DNA from 3 places in the Mesorhizobium sp. M0778 genome. Region 2 is predicted to be linked to each of the others. Evidence: predicted binding sites of a transcription regulator. Region 2 holds the regulator's gene; each other region holds the start of a gene.
What was found. Region 2 encodes PhoB, which activates phosphate uptake and scavenging genes when phosphate is short. Its sites were predicted from a motif close to TGTCATNNANCTGTCAT; they were not measured.
Positions count from the first base shown of each region.

Region 1: the regulator PhoB is predicted to act here: its motif matches at 965-981, upstream of phnF (phosphonate metabolism transcriptional regulator PhnF).
Region 3: the regulator PhoB is predicted to act here: its motif matches at 2,043-2,059, upstream of NKI22_RS13725 (esterase-like activity of phytase family protein).

Region 1 is NZ_JAMYPA010000018.1:111,222-115,958, reverse strand. It holds gene phnH (phosphonate C-P lyase system protein PhnH) at 1-422, opposite strand, end outside; gene phnG (phosphonate C-P lyase system protein PhnG) at 422-883, opposite strand; gene phnF (phosphonate metabolism transcriptional regulator PhnF) at 1,018-1,761, shown strand; gene NKI22_RS23130 (zinc-binding alcohol dehydrogenase family protein) at 1,780-2,796, opposite strand; gene NKI22_RS23125 (ABC transporter permease) at 2,866-3,831, opposite strand; gene NKI22_RS23120 (sugar ABC transporter ATP-binding protein) at 3,828-4,737, opposite strand, start outside.
Region 2 is NZ_JAMYPA010000001.1:534,049-538,785, forward strand. It holds gene pstB (phosphate ABC transporter ATP-binding protein PstB) at 1-144, shown strand, start outside; gene phoU (phosphate signaling complex protein PhoU) at 177-884, shown strand; gene phoB (phosphate regulon transcriptional regulator PhoB) at 901-1,590, shown strand; gene NKI22_RS02755 (ROK family protein) at 1,600-2,844, opposite strand; gene xylF (D-xylose ABC transporter substrate-binding protein) at 3,131-4,171, shown strand; partial or broken gene NKI22_RS02765 (sugar ABC transporter permease) at 4,314-4,737, shown strand, end outside.
Region 3 is NZ_JAMYPA010000008.1:99,109-103,845, forward strand. It holds gene NKI22_RS13720 (L,D-transpeptidase) at 1-316, shown strand, start outside; gene NKI22_RS13725 (esterase-like activity of phytase family protein) at 464-1,942, opposite strand; gene NKI22_RS13730 (TIM barrel protein) at 2,190-3,179, shown strand; gene NKI22_RS13735 (sugar ABC transporter substrate-binding protein) at 3,221-4,279, shown strand; gene NKI22_RS13740 (sugar ABC transporter ATP-binding protein) at 4,336-4,737, shown strand, end outside.

The sequences.
Region 1 (4,737 bases), on a different contig from region 2:
GGAGCGCCGGAGACGAGATCGCCGACCTCAAGGATCAGCGTCGTCGAACGATCGGGATAATCCTGGGTGCCTTGCGAAAACCCGTCGAGCGCCATCATCTCGGCCGGCGTGGCAATCAGCGCGAAATGCGCGTCGGCCGGGGTGTTGGCCAGCGGCGCGCCGGTATGGAAGCCAAGCCAGGATTTCACCGCCGCCGACCCCTGCAAAGCCGGGTCGAGCCAGAGCGGCGTGTCGTTGTCGCACAGCGCCAGAGCAATGGCGCCGGCGATGGCCGACAGCGGCGCCGGGGGGTGGGCGAGGGCCGGCAGCGGCTGCACGCTGCCCGGCCGCGCCATCGCGTCCATGACGGCGCGGAATACGGTCTGCGCGTTGAATACCGGATCGGCGAAGCCGCCCTCAATGGATTGAGTGGCGATGTCCATCAGTCTTCCCCGCGTACCATGGTGAAGAAATCGACCTTGGTCGCCGCCGTCTCTGCGCGGCGCTGGTCACGCGCCTTGGCCAGTGCGGCTTGCAAGGGCGCGACGATCCTGGTCTCGACCTCGTTGCGGTGGGCCGGATCCTGCCAGAGCGCGTCGGCGATTGCCGCCAGCCTTGCCTTCTGCTTGTCGCGACCAAGCGCGTAGCAGTGGCCGACATGGCCGGACGCAAGCCGCACCGTGGCGCGGGTGACCGTCGCCTCGCCGACATTGAACGGCGCGCCGCCACCGCCAATGCGGCCGCGCACGGTCACCAGGCCGGCTTCGGGGCCACGTAGAAGTTCTGCTTCGCAAGGCAGGCCGGCTTCGTCCCAGAGGCGGACAATGTCGTCGCCGGCCGATTGCGCCAGCGTCGCCATTACGGCCTTGCGCTCGGCCTGCTCTCGCGCTTCCTGTCCTCGCATGGCCGGTGCTCCTCGTTCGCGTGCATTTGTCTATTGATATAGACAACTATACAAATTATATCTATTATCTAGCGCGTGTCTATGACGTGTACGTGACACGGGCCAAAAGGTCGGCGCAAAGATTGGGGCGGGAAATGATCGGGCAAGCCAACAGCATCGAGCGGCGCAGCGGTGTCGCGCTATGGCGGCAGATCGCCGACCAGATCCTGCACTCGATCACCGTCGGCGATTTTCCCGAGAATGCCGCGCTGCCGCCGGAGGTGGCACTTGCCGAACGCTATGGCGTCAACCGCCATACGGTGCGCAGCGCTATCGCAGCGCTGGTGCAGGAGGGTGTGCTCAAGGCGGAGCAAGGGCGTGGCACCTTCGTGCTGTCGCGAAAGCGGCTGTCCTATCCGATCGGCGCCCGCACCCGCTTTTCCGAGGGATTGCAAGGACAGGCGTCAGAGCGGCATATCACCTTGCTCGCGTCGTCGGTGGAGCCGGCCAACCGTCGTGTCGCAGAGGGCTTAGGCCTTGCGAAGGGGGCTGATGTGATACGCCTGGAAACGCGCGGCGAAGCCGATGGAATGCCGGTGTCCCGCGCTGCCGGCTGGTTCGATGCCAGGCGCTTTGCCGGCATCGATGCCGCTATGGCAGAAACCGGTTCGATCACGGCATCGCTGGCACGTTTCGGCATCGACGACTATCTCCGGCAATCGACCGTGCTGTCGGCGCGCCATGCCGATGCCGCCGACCTTGCCGACCTCGACCTGCAGCCCGGCGCCATCGTGCTGGTGACGGTCGCCGTCAACGTCACGCCCGACGGTCAGCCGATCCAGTTTTCGGAGTCGCGCTTCCCGGCCGAGCGGATCGAACTCAAACTGTCGGCGCTTTGAGACGCGGCTATCGTTGTGTCATCCGACCTGGATGACCGCCTTGATCAGCCCGGATTTCTCATGTGCCCAGCGGGCGAGGTCGCGCGGCGTCTCGCCAAGCATGGTGCGGTGGGTGACTAGCTTTGCCAGCGGCACCGCACCGTTGCGGATTGAAGCGGCGACATGGTCGAAATCGGCGCGCAGAGCGTTGCGGCTGCCGATCAGCATCATCTCGCGCTTGTGGAATTCGGGATCGGAAAAGGCGATGTCGTCCTTGACGACGCTGACCAGCACCAGCGTGCCGCCATGCGCGACATGGGCGAAGGCCGACTGCACCGACTGGGTGTTGCCGGTGGCGTCGAAGACCGCGTCAAAACCATCGCCGTCGGTCGCCTGCCGCACCAGATCAGCGGCGGCGCCCTGCGAGCCGTTGAGGGTCGCGAAGCCGAGTTCGCTTTCGGCGAAACCCAGCCTCTCGGCACTCATGTCGAGCAGCGTCACGTCGAGCCCGGCGATGCGGGCGAACAGCGCCGTGCCGAGCCCGATCGGGCCGGCGCCGATGACCAGGGTACGCGCGCCCGATTGAGCCAGCGAGCGCCGCACCGCATGCGCCCCGATCGCCAGGAATTCGACGGCGGCCGCATCGGCCAGCGACAGGCCGTTTGCCGGATAAAGATTTTGCGCCGGCACCAGGATCTGCTCGCACATGGCGCCGTCGCGATGGACGCCGAGCACCTCGATCCTGACGCAGCAATTCGGCTTGCCTTGCCGGCAGGCGATGCATTTGCCGCAGGCGAGATAGGGATTGACGATCACCGCTTCGCCTATTGCCAGATCGACGCCTTGGCCGGTCTCCAGCACGGTCCCCGAGACTTCATGGCCCATGATGCGGGGATAGGCGAGGAACGGGTGCTTGCCTTCAAAAATGTGATAATCGGTGCCGCAGATGCCGACATGACTGACCGCGACCAGCGCCCAGCCCGAGGGCGGCGCGCCAGGCGCCGGGCGATCTTCGAGCACAAGTTCGCCGGGCGAGCGGCAGACGACGGCTTTCATGCTTCAATCCAGTCGGTTCATGGCACCGCCGGCTCTGCTGTTGCGAGGCCGGCGGCTGTTAGGGGCGATCTATTTGCCGCGGCGGCGCAGCCCGTCGAAATAGACGATGACGATGATCAGCACGCCGGTGATGATGCGCTGCCAGAAGGCGTTGACGTTGAGCAGATTGGCGCCGTTGTTGATGGTGGCAAGGATGAAGGCGCCGAGCAGCGGCCCGTGCACGGAGCCGACAGCGCCGAACAGCGACGTGCCGCCGATCACCGAAGAAGCGATCGCCTGCAATTCCCAGCCCTCGGCCTGCGTCGGATTGCCGATGCCGATGCGCGACGCGAGCAGCACGCCGACGAAGGCCGCACACAGCCCCGACAATGTATAGGCCATGTAGATTGTGCGCTGGACGTTGACGCCCGACAGACGCGATGCCTCGGCGTTGGAGCCGACCGAGAACAGGTAGCGGCCCCAGCGGCTGTGGTGCAGGAAGATGTAGGCCGGAATGCCGACCAGGATCACCATCCAGAACAGATTGGGGACGCCGACGAAGGAACTGCGCGAGAACGTCTGGAAGGCGTCGTTGTTGATCGAGATCGAGTTGCCGTTGGTCATCAACAGGCCGATGCCACGCAGCGAGGTCAGCGTCGCCAGGGTGATGATGAAGGGTGGCAAGCCCATCTTGACGATGCCGAAGCCATGGAACATGCCAATGGCGACGCCGACCAGCAAGGTAATCAGGATGGCTAGGAAAACCGGTGTGCCGGCGTTGATCAGCATCGCGACGATGACGGTGGCGAAGCCGACAACGGCGCCGACGGAAAGGTCGATGCCGCCGGTGATGATGACGAAGGTCTGGCCGACCGCCAGGATGGCGATCATCGACCCTTGCCGCAACAGGTTCGAGATGTTGTTGGCCGAGGCGAAGCTCGGCGTCGCCACCGACAAGATGATCCACAAAAGAACCAGCAGTGCCAGCAGTGTCAGCCCGAACAGGGCGTTGTAGTTGCGTTTCGGCCTTTCGGCAGCGATCGCCTCGGTGCTCATATCCGTCCTCCCGGTCTTTCTTGTTTCTCGGCCAGCGCCTGGGTGAGGATCTCCTCGTGGTCAGCGGTACGAAACCCATGAGTGGCCACCAGCTTGCCGCGCCGGAACACATGCAGCGTGTCGGCGAGCTCATAGACCTCGGGCAGGTAGGACGAGATCAGGATGATGCCGGCGCCCTTGGATAGCAGCGCGCCAAACAGGCGGTAGATCTCGGCCTTGGTGCCGACATCGACGCCGACGGTCGGCTCGTCGAAGATGAACAGCTTGGCGCCGTGCGCGAGCCATTTGCCGATGACGATCTTCTGCTGATTGCCGCCGGACAGGCTGGAGGCCAGCGCACTTCGCGTCGGCGTCTTGATGCGCAGGTCGGCGATCTGGCGATCGGCCTGGGCTTTTTCTTGCGCACGGGAGATCAGCAGATTGCTCGAGATGCGCTTGTAGATCGGCAGATTGAGGTTGAGCCCGACCGGCAGGTTGAGGCAGAGGCCCTGGTCGCGGCGGCTTTCCGGGGCCAGCGCCATGCCGAGCCTGATCGCGTCGTGTTCTGAATTGACCTTGACCTCCTTGCCCTCCCAGAGGATCTGGCCGCCCGATTTGCGGTGTCGGCCATAGAGCGTGGTGACGAACTCGCTGCGGCCGGCGCCGATCAGGCCGTAGAGGCCGACGATCTCGCCGGCGCGGACGGACATCGAGACATTTTCGAAACCCTTGCCGGAGAGGTTCCTGGTTTCTACAAGCATCGCGCCCGGGGTGAAATGCTCCTTGTGGTAGACCTGCTCGATCGAGCGGTTGATCATCATCTTGACCAGCTCGGCGTCATTGGTCTCGGCGATATTCCTGGTGCCGACCAGCGTGCCGTCGCGCAGCACCGAGACGCGGTCGGCGAGCTCGAACACTTCTTCCATG
Region 2 (4,737 bases):
AACATGCAGCAGGCGGCGCGCGTATCGCGCCAGACCGCCTTCATGTATCTGGGTGAACTGGTAGAGTTCGACCGGACCGAGAAGATCTTCACGTCGCCCCGCGAGAAGCGCACGCAGGATTACATCACCGGCCGCTTCGGCTGAGCCGTTCCGATCACGCATATGAGGACAGGACCATGGGCGAACACACAGTCGCTTCTTTCGACGAGGATCTCGAGCAGATCAGCAAGCTGATCCGCGACATGGCCGACCTCGCCGGTTCGATGGTCGGCGGGGCGACCAAGGCCCTGTTGAATTCTGACAACGTGCTGGCGCAACGCGTCGTTTCCGACGATGCCATCATGGATGCGCGTCAACGCGAACTGGACGACCGCGCCATCACCCTGATCGCCAAGCGCCAGCCGATGGCCCACGATCTGCGCCATGTCGTCGGGGCGATCCGCATGGCCGGCGATCTCGAACGCATCGGCGACCTTGCCAAGAATATCGCCAAGCGTGTGAGTGCGGTCGGCCTTAGCGTCACACCGCGCGACCTATCGCATTCCATCGATGCGATGGCGCAGCTGGTGCTCATCCAGGTGCAGGGCGTCATCGAGGAGTATGCTGCAGGCGATGCGGCCGCGTTGGCCAAGCTACGCGCCGCCGACGAGCGCATCGACGTCAAATATACGTCGGTGTTCCGCGAACTGTTGACCTACATGATGGAAGACCCGCGCAACATCACCGCTTGCACGCATCTGCTGTTCTGCGCCAAGAATCTGGAGCGGATCGGCGACCATGTCACCAACATCGCCGAAAATGCGTATTATGTGCTGACCGGCGAGCAATTGCCGGTCAATCGTCCGAAGCAAGACGAAACGACAATGTCCGCACCGGCGACATGATGGGGGTGCCCAGCCGATGATCGCACCACGCATAATGGTGGTGGAGGACGAGGAGCCGTTGGGTGTGCTGCTCCGCTACAATCTCGAATCCGAAGGCTACCAGGTCGAGGTGGTGACACGCGGCGACGAAGCCGAGATCCGTTTGCAGGAGAATGTGCCCGATCTTCTGGTGCTCGACTGGATGATACCAGCGGTTTCCGGCATCGAGCTCTGCCGCCGGTTGCGGGTGCGCCCCGAAACCGAACGGCTGCCGATCATCATGCTGACCGCGCGCGGCGAGGAGAGCGACCGGGTACGCGGTCTTTCGACCGGCGCCGACGACTATCTGGTCAAACCGTTTTCGACACCGGAATTCATGGCCAGGGTCAAGGCGCTGCTGCGCCGCGCCAAGCCGGAAGTGCTGTCCAGCGTGCTGAAGGTCGGCGACATCGTGCTCGATCGCGAATCGCACAGGGTGTATCGCAAGAAGACCGAGATCCGGCTCGGGCCGACCGAATTCCGGTTGCTCGAATTCATGATGCGGCATCCGGGCCGCGTCTTCTCGCGCAGCCAGTTACTCGATAATGTCTGGGGCGAGACGATCTATATCGACGAACGCACCGTCGACGTGCATGTCGGGCGGCTGCGCAAAGCCGTCAACAACGGCCGCATGCCTGATGTCATCCGCACCATCCGCGGTGCCGGCTACGCGATCAGGGAAGATTGACCCGCCCAGTCAGGCTACGTTCTTTCTGACGCCGGGCCTCATTTGCGCGCCCGGCGCGAAAATCTGCTGGTCGACGAAGCTTAACGCCCGCATTGCACAGCCTTCGCGGATCAGCGGCAATTCGTTCGGCTCGGTATCGAAGGAGATCGAGCCCGTATGCTGGCCGCCGGCGGTCTGGGCGATGGCCTTCCGCAAGGCCGGCTCGATCAGATCAAAGGCGGCGGCACTGGCGCCGACCATTGCGACCGGTGCCGGATCGATCAGCGCGAACAGCGAGCCGAGACCGAAACCCAGCGCTTCGCCGGCCTTGCGGTAGGCTTCGCGTTCCGGCCCGTCCTTCTCGCGCGCCCGAACCGCCAGCGCGCGCATGTCGGCGTCGCTGACGTCGGCGACCGGTTGGCTGTCTTCGCTCATCTGCGTGGCGTTGCGCCAGATGGCGTAATTGCCGGCATAGGCCTCGATGCAGCCGCGCCGCCCGCAACGGCAGAGCGCGCCGCCCGGACGATGGATCATGTGGCCAAACTCGCCGCCCGAGGAATGCGTGCCGGTGAACAGCTCGCCCTTCAACACCAGCCCCATGCCGATGCCGTGCGAAAGCAGGATGGCGATGAAGTCGTCGCGATAGCGATCCGGATCGCGCCAGCGCAAAGCCACCGCCATCATATTGCAGTCGTTCTCCACCGTGGCCGGGATGCCGAATTCATCTTCCAGCATGTCGGCAAAGGCGATGTCCGTCTGGGGCGTGATCGGCGACCACAGCATGGCGCGTGCAGGGGAGTCGGTAATTCCCTGAATCGCCAGGGCGATGCGGGCGACACTGCGGACGTCAAGATCTGGATCGTCCAGCCGGCGCCGGACGATGGCCATGCATTCGCGGATCAGTTCGTCGCGCGGCATGGTCAGCGTGTCCAGCCGGCGCTGTTCCTCGGCGACCACCTGCCCCGCATAGTCGATGATGGCGGCCGACAGGAAATTCAGCGACAACACCACGGTCAGCACCGCCGCCGCTTCCGGATTGAGGGCGAGGCCGACCTGCGGACGACCGCGTTTCAACGAAACGGGTTCGCTTGCCTTGCTCTCGGCGAGGATGCCTTCCCGTATCAGGTCGGAGGAGATCGCCGATATGGTCGAATGGCTGAGGCCGGTGGTTGCGGCGATCTCCGTACGCGATGGCTGGCCGGCCCGGCGCACGGCCGAGATCACCATCGCCCGGTTGCGCCGGCGCAAATCGTCATGGCGGATTCCGACCGACATCGTTTTGCTTTCCTCCCGGTTTGCCGCGGCCGCTCATGAACCGGAAGCCGTCGGTAATGCCGACAAATAGTGTCGGATGAGGCAAATAGTGTCAGATGCAGGTGGCGCTGTCATCGTTTATTCCGAAGCTCGAAAAAAGTCGCAGCAACATCAAAATCCATCAGAATCGATGTTGACAGCAGCGGGAGATCGGGCCAGTATTTTTTCGAGGCTCGAAAAAATTAGCGCCTCTAAGCTGGCCTTTGGGGCCAATTGGTCACGCCGTACGCGGCGCAGGGAGGATATGATGAAGAAATTCACGACCGCCATTCTGGCGGGTGTCGCCATGACGCTGGCGCTTGCGTCGGTGGCGCAGGCTAAGGACAAGGTCATCGGCGTTTCCTGGTCGAACTTCCAGGAAGAGCGCTGGAAGACCGACGAAGCCGCAATGAAGGCGGCCATCGAGGCTGCCGGCGACAAGTATATCTCCGCCGACGCACAGTCCAATCCGGGCAAGCAGCTAACCGACGTCGAGAGCCTGATCTCGCAGGGCGCCAACGCACTGATCATCCTGGCGCAGGACGCCTCGGCGATAGGGCCGGCCGTGCAAAAGGCGCTGGACGAAGGTATTCCGGTTGTCGGCTACGACCGGCTGATCGAGAACAAGGACGTCTTTTACCTGACCTTCGACAACAAGGAAATCGGCCGCATGCAGGCCCGCGACGTGTTCAAGGTGAAGCCGGAAGGCAACTATGTCTTCATCAAGGGCTCGGGCGCCGATCCGAATGCCGATTTCCTTTTTGCCGGTTCGATGGAAGTGCTGAAGGACGCCATCGACAGCGGCAAGATCAAGAATGTCGGCGAGGCCTATACCGACGGCTGGCTGCCGGCCAACGCTCAGAAGAACATGGAACAGTTCCTGACCGCGAACGACAACAAGGTCGATGCGGTGGTCGCCGCTAACGACGGCACTGCCGGCGGCGTCGTCGCCGCACTGACGGCGCAAGGGTTGGCTGGATCGGTTCCGGTCTCGGGCCAGGACGGCGACCACGCCGCGCTGAACCGCATCGCGCTCGGCACACAGACGGTCTCGGTGTGGAAGGACGCGCGCGAGCTCGGCAAGAACGCCGCCGAGATCGCCTCGCAATTGGCCGACGGCAAGCAGATGACCGACATTGCCGGCGTGAAGGATTTCACCACGCCCGGCGGCAACACCGTAAAGTCCCTGTTCCTGACCCCGGTCGCCATCACCAAGGACAACCTCAACGTCGTCATCGACGCCGGCTGGATCAAGAAAGAAGAGGTCTGCGCGGGCGTGGCGGCGGGCGCTGTTCCGGTCTGCAACTGATCCGAGTTTCCGAGAAGTCCGAACGCCGCGGCCGCTTGCCGCGGCGTTTTTTCAAGAAAGAATTGTTTTTCCGCTTCCGGCGGATAACTTCTAGGCTGCTTCCGGCATCCGCGGCAGACGGCAACCCGGCGGGAGAAACATCATGACCGACACGACTTCCAACACGCCGGTCGACAGCTCGACGGCAGACCGGGCGCGGGAATCGGAGCTCGGCGTCGTTGCCCGATTTCTGAAGGCAACCGAACTCGACACGCGCATGCTCGGTATGGTCGGCGCGCTGCTGGTCATCTGGGTCGGGATCCACATACTGTCGGGCGGGCTCTTCCTGACGCCGCGCAATCTCTGGAACCTTTCGGTGCAGACCTCGTCGGTGGCGATCATGGCGACCGGCATGGTGCTGGTCATCGTGATGCGCAACATCGATCTTTCCGTCGGCTCCGTGGAAGGCGTGATCGGCATGGTGATGGGCGTGGCGCAGGCCGAATTCCTCGTCCGCATCATGGGATTTCAGCTTGGCAGCCCCTGGCTGTGGGTCATCGCACTGGCCGCCGGCCTGGTGCTCGGCC
Region 3 (4,737 bases), on a different contig from region 2:
ATACAAGGACGGCATGCCGCCCGGCCCGCACAGCCCGCTGGGCGCACGCGCGCTATATCTCTTCCGCGACGGCAAGGACACGATGTACCGGCTGCACGGCACGCCGGAGTGGGATTCCATCGGGAAGAACGCTTCCTCCGGCTGTGTGCGCTTCATGAATCAGGACATTATCGACCTCTACAGCCGCGTCGACGGCGTCGCGCCGGTCTTCGTGCGCCCGAACCTGTCGGCCGCCGGGAAGATCGCCGCCGTGTCGGACAGGACGGCCGAGCCGATCGATGCGGGCGTGCCAAAGGACGCGGAGATGTTGAGGTAAGTGCCTTCGACGGATCATCAGTCTTAGGTTTTGCAAACCCACTAGAACACAATCCTTGTGCCGGCGAGCCGCAACTGAAGGGCCCGACCGTTCGATCGTGCCAGGCAGGCGGACGCGTTCGGCGCATCCGCCTGCCTGGGGGTGTCGCTACTTCCCGGCGAGGCCTGGAAGCGTGACCTGATAGACCAGGAACATCGTGTCGACATCGGCGCCATCTTCGGCCTTGTAGGCCGCGCCGACCTGGAAGCCGTCCTGGGTGAGAAAGTCATTGTCGTTGGCGACGAACAGGAAATAGTCGTCGGGCCGTGTTGGATCGAGGACGCTCACCACCGACATCGCCTCCCACTTCTCCGAAAGGTTGTTGCGGTCATTGGGCGCGCCATTGTGCAGCCCGAAGCGGCCGAGCTCGGTCTTGTCGTTGATGTCGATGAACGGCGTCAGCTTGGCCGGCGTCACCGAGGGATCGAGCTCACCTTTGGGCGCAACCGGCTTGTCCTTGTCGAACTCGGTGCCGGCGATGTCGGTTGCCGCCGACACATCGACGACGCTGATCTCGCGATAGAGCGAGGTGTCGCCCTTCACCCCCTGGCCGTTGCCGCTGTCGCGCGCCAGCATCAGGAAGGTCTTGTCCGACAGAGCCACGATTTCGCTCTGCGCGGCAATCTTGGTCTTGCCCTTGGCATCGGTGAACACCGGCAGCGGCACAACATATTCATGCGCAAGCTTGAGTTGGGCCGGATCCGAGGCATCGTAGACCAGCGCGCGCGTGTTCTGGCGCGTCGAAGCGGAATCGCCGCCATCCTGTCTGGGGGCCGATTGCAGCACAGCGATCAGGAACTTCCCGTCCGGCGTCAGTGCCATGCCTTCGAGGCCCTGGTTGTTCTGACGGCCGGTTTCGGGATCCGTCGGATCTGGGTCTGCCGGGCCCGGTCCCGGATTGTTGGACGCGAAGTTCGGCGTTCCATGACGCATCGGGACAAGCGCCGCCGGCGACTGCGTTGCCGACATCAGACGCCCATCGGCGGAGAAGTGGTAGATGTTCGGACCATATTCGTCCGAGATGAACATGGTGCCGTCGGGCAGCCGCACGATCGCCTCGTTATCGAGCGCGAGCTTGCCGTTGGCTTCGGGCAGGATCGGCATGTCGTCGGTCGCGGCGCGCACGCCGTTGAGCGGATCGAGGCCGGTTGCGTCGGCGCCCTTGTCGTCGGTCAAAAGCATGGTGTCGGCAAGGGTTGCCTTGAGGCCCGACTGTTCCTGGCCGGCGGCTGGTGCCGCACCCGGTGCGATCGGGGCGAATTCGATGGCAATCGTGTTGATGCGCGGACGGTAATCGGTGGTGCCGACGACATTGTAGCCACGATCCGGCAGCAGCCACAGCGAGCCCTTATAGCCATCGGCGCCATGCGTCCAGCCGGCAGCGTCGATCGCCATGCCCGAGCCGGAGCCAAACGTCTCGCCGAACTTGTCCCTTTGGCTGGCCGGGATGCGACCGACACCGACCAGGCCCTTGTTGACGAAGCTGACGCCGCCGACGGTCGCTGCGTTTTCAGCCAAGGCCGGAGTCAAGGCGGTGAACATCGCCAGCGCGACTGCGAGGGACGCGTTTCGGTGCAGGTTTTTCATGGAAATCCTCTTTGTGACAAAACAGCCGGGATCTGAAAAAGCGCCGCGTCGCATCGAGAATGCCGCGAAAGCCTTCGGAGAAGCGATCTAGGACGCGAACATGATACTTGCGTGACAGTGCTGCGCTTGCCTGGGCCTCATGTGGTCGCAACTAGCCCGGGCATGGCGAATCCGTCGCCACCGAGAGCAATTAACAACTTTACAAATAATCATTCTTATGTGAAGTTATGACAATGAAAGGTCACCGATGACAGTCTGTCGTTTCGCTACCCGCCTCAATTCCTTTGCCTCGCGGCCACAGGCCGAGTGGCCTGATCTTGTTGGTAAACCGTCCATGCTGCAAATGGCGGCGCGTGCGGCGAAGGTTGCGGAATTGACCGATCTCGACCTCAACTTCCCCGACCATGTCGATGAAAAACCTGCGGAAATGGCACGCAAACTCGGCGATCTCGGGCTTTCCATCAATGGCTTCGCCATGCGCTACTACTCTAATCCGGCCTTCAAGCTCGGCGCCTTCACCAATCCGGATCCTTCCGTTCGCCGCGAGGCCATCGACCTGACCAAGGCCGGCATCGACGCCGCGCGCGAGGCCGGCGCCAGCCTGATGACATTGTGGCTCGGGCAGGATGGCTTCGACTACGCCTTCCAGGCTGACTACGCAACACTCTGGCAACACGAAATCGATGGCATTCGTGAAGTAGCGGCGCATGATCCGGGCTGCCAGATTAGCCTTGAATACAAACCCAACGAGCCGCGCTCCTACAGCCTGATGCCCGATGCGGCGACGACATTGCTGGCGATCCGCGAGATCGGCCTGCCCAATCTCGGCGTGACGCTCGATTTCGCTCACGTGCTCTATGCCGACGAGCAGCCGGCTTTCGCTGCCGCCCTCATAGCACGGCACAGCAAGCTGCTCGGCGTGCACCTCAACGACGGCTACGCCAAGCGCGACGACGGCCTGATGGTCGGTGCCGTGCACACGCTGCAGACGATCGAGCTGCTCAGGCAGATCCGCCGCGACGGCTATGCCGGGGCCATCTACTTCGACACGTTCCCCGACATGACCGGGCTCGATCCCGTCCACGAATGCGAAGTCAACATCGCCACCGTCAAGCGCATGCTGCGCGTCGTCGAGCGGCTGGAAAAGGACAACCGCCTGTCAGCCGCCGTCGATCGTCAGGACGCGGTCGCGTCGCAGGCCATCATCCAGGAAGCCATGCTCGGGCCGGACAGCTGAGGCCGGCGCCATCACCGTTTTTCAACAAGGGAGGAAAGACCATGAAATTTCTGCTCGTCACCGCTACCGCTGCCCTGATGACGCTGTCCATCGGCTCGGTGTTTTCCGCGGATCTCGCGCCGCTCAATTCCGACACCGAGAAGGATCGCATCGACTGGTCGCAGCTCGAGGCCAAGTTCGGGGCTTTCCCCAAGCTGCCCGAGGGCACCAAGGCGGGTGCGGTCTCCAAGACGCTGACCAACGAATACTGGCGCTCGCTGGGTGAGGGCTACAAGTCGTTCGGCGACCGCATCGGCGTGCCCGTCGTCTACCAGGCGGCGCAGAGCGAGGGCGACCAGCTCGGCCAGCTCACCATCGCCGAAGGCCTGGTCACGCAAGGCTACAACGTGCTGCTCGTTTCACCGCAGACCGACTCCAATTTGCAGCCGATCATGGAACAGGCCAGGGCCGCCAACGTGCCGGTGGTCAACGTCAATGACGCGGTCATCCCGCAGGCCGAGTACTATGTCGGCAATGTCCAGCGCGACAATGGTGTGCGTGTCGCCAAATGGTTCATCAAGAACCGGCCGGATGGCGGCAAGGTTGCCATCGTCGAAGGCCAGGCCGGCGTCTACGCCGCCGTCCAGCGCACCGACGGCTTCAAGAGCACGATCACTGAAGGCGGCAAGTTCGAGGTCGTCGCCAGCGTGCCGGGCAACTGGGATCGCCAGACCTCCTACGACGCGGCCACCAATATCCTGCAGCAGCACCCCGACCTGATCGGCTTCTATGCCAATAATGACGGCATGGCGCTGGGCATCGTCGAAGCGGTCAAGGCGGCCGGTCTGCAGGACAAGGTGGCCGTCTTCGGCACCGACGGGATTTCCGACGCTTATGCCTCGATCCGGGCCGGCGAGCTGACCGGTACCGTCGACAGCTTCCCGGTGCTGACCGGCGAGGTGGCGCTGGAATCGGCGCTGCGACTGGTGGCTGGGCAGAAGCTGCCGCGTGTTGTTGCCACCCCGCAGGCGCTGATCACCAAGGACAATGCCGACCGTTACTCGGGCGGCGGCGACGCCGTGCGCAAAGCGCTGCTCGAGGACGCGGCAGCAGGCCAATAGAGCAGGGCGGCGGGTGCCGGCCTTGGGTCGGCACCCTTGCTTGGAGAACCGAAGCAATGTCAGCGCGGCTGCAATTCGAGGGCATTTCCAAGCTGTTTCCGGCCGTGCGGGCGCTGAGCGACGTGTCCTTTTCGGTCGGCGCCGGCGAAATCCATGGCCTGCTTGGCGAGAACGGCGCCGGCAAGTCGACGCTGCTGCGCATCCTGTCGGGCGTCTACCGGCCGACAGCGGGAAGCGTTTTCATCGACGGCAGGCCGGTGACGCTGAACAACCCGGTCCAGGCGCGGGCCGCGGGCGTCGCGATGATCCATCAGGAATTACAGCAGGTGCCACGTCTCAGCGTTGCCCAGAACATGTTCCTGGGCCATCCGCTGACGCGCGGCGGCGTCTTCGTCGCACGGCGCGAGCAGGAGCGCCGCGCTGCGGAAGCCCTGGCCGCCATCGACCCGACCATCGAT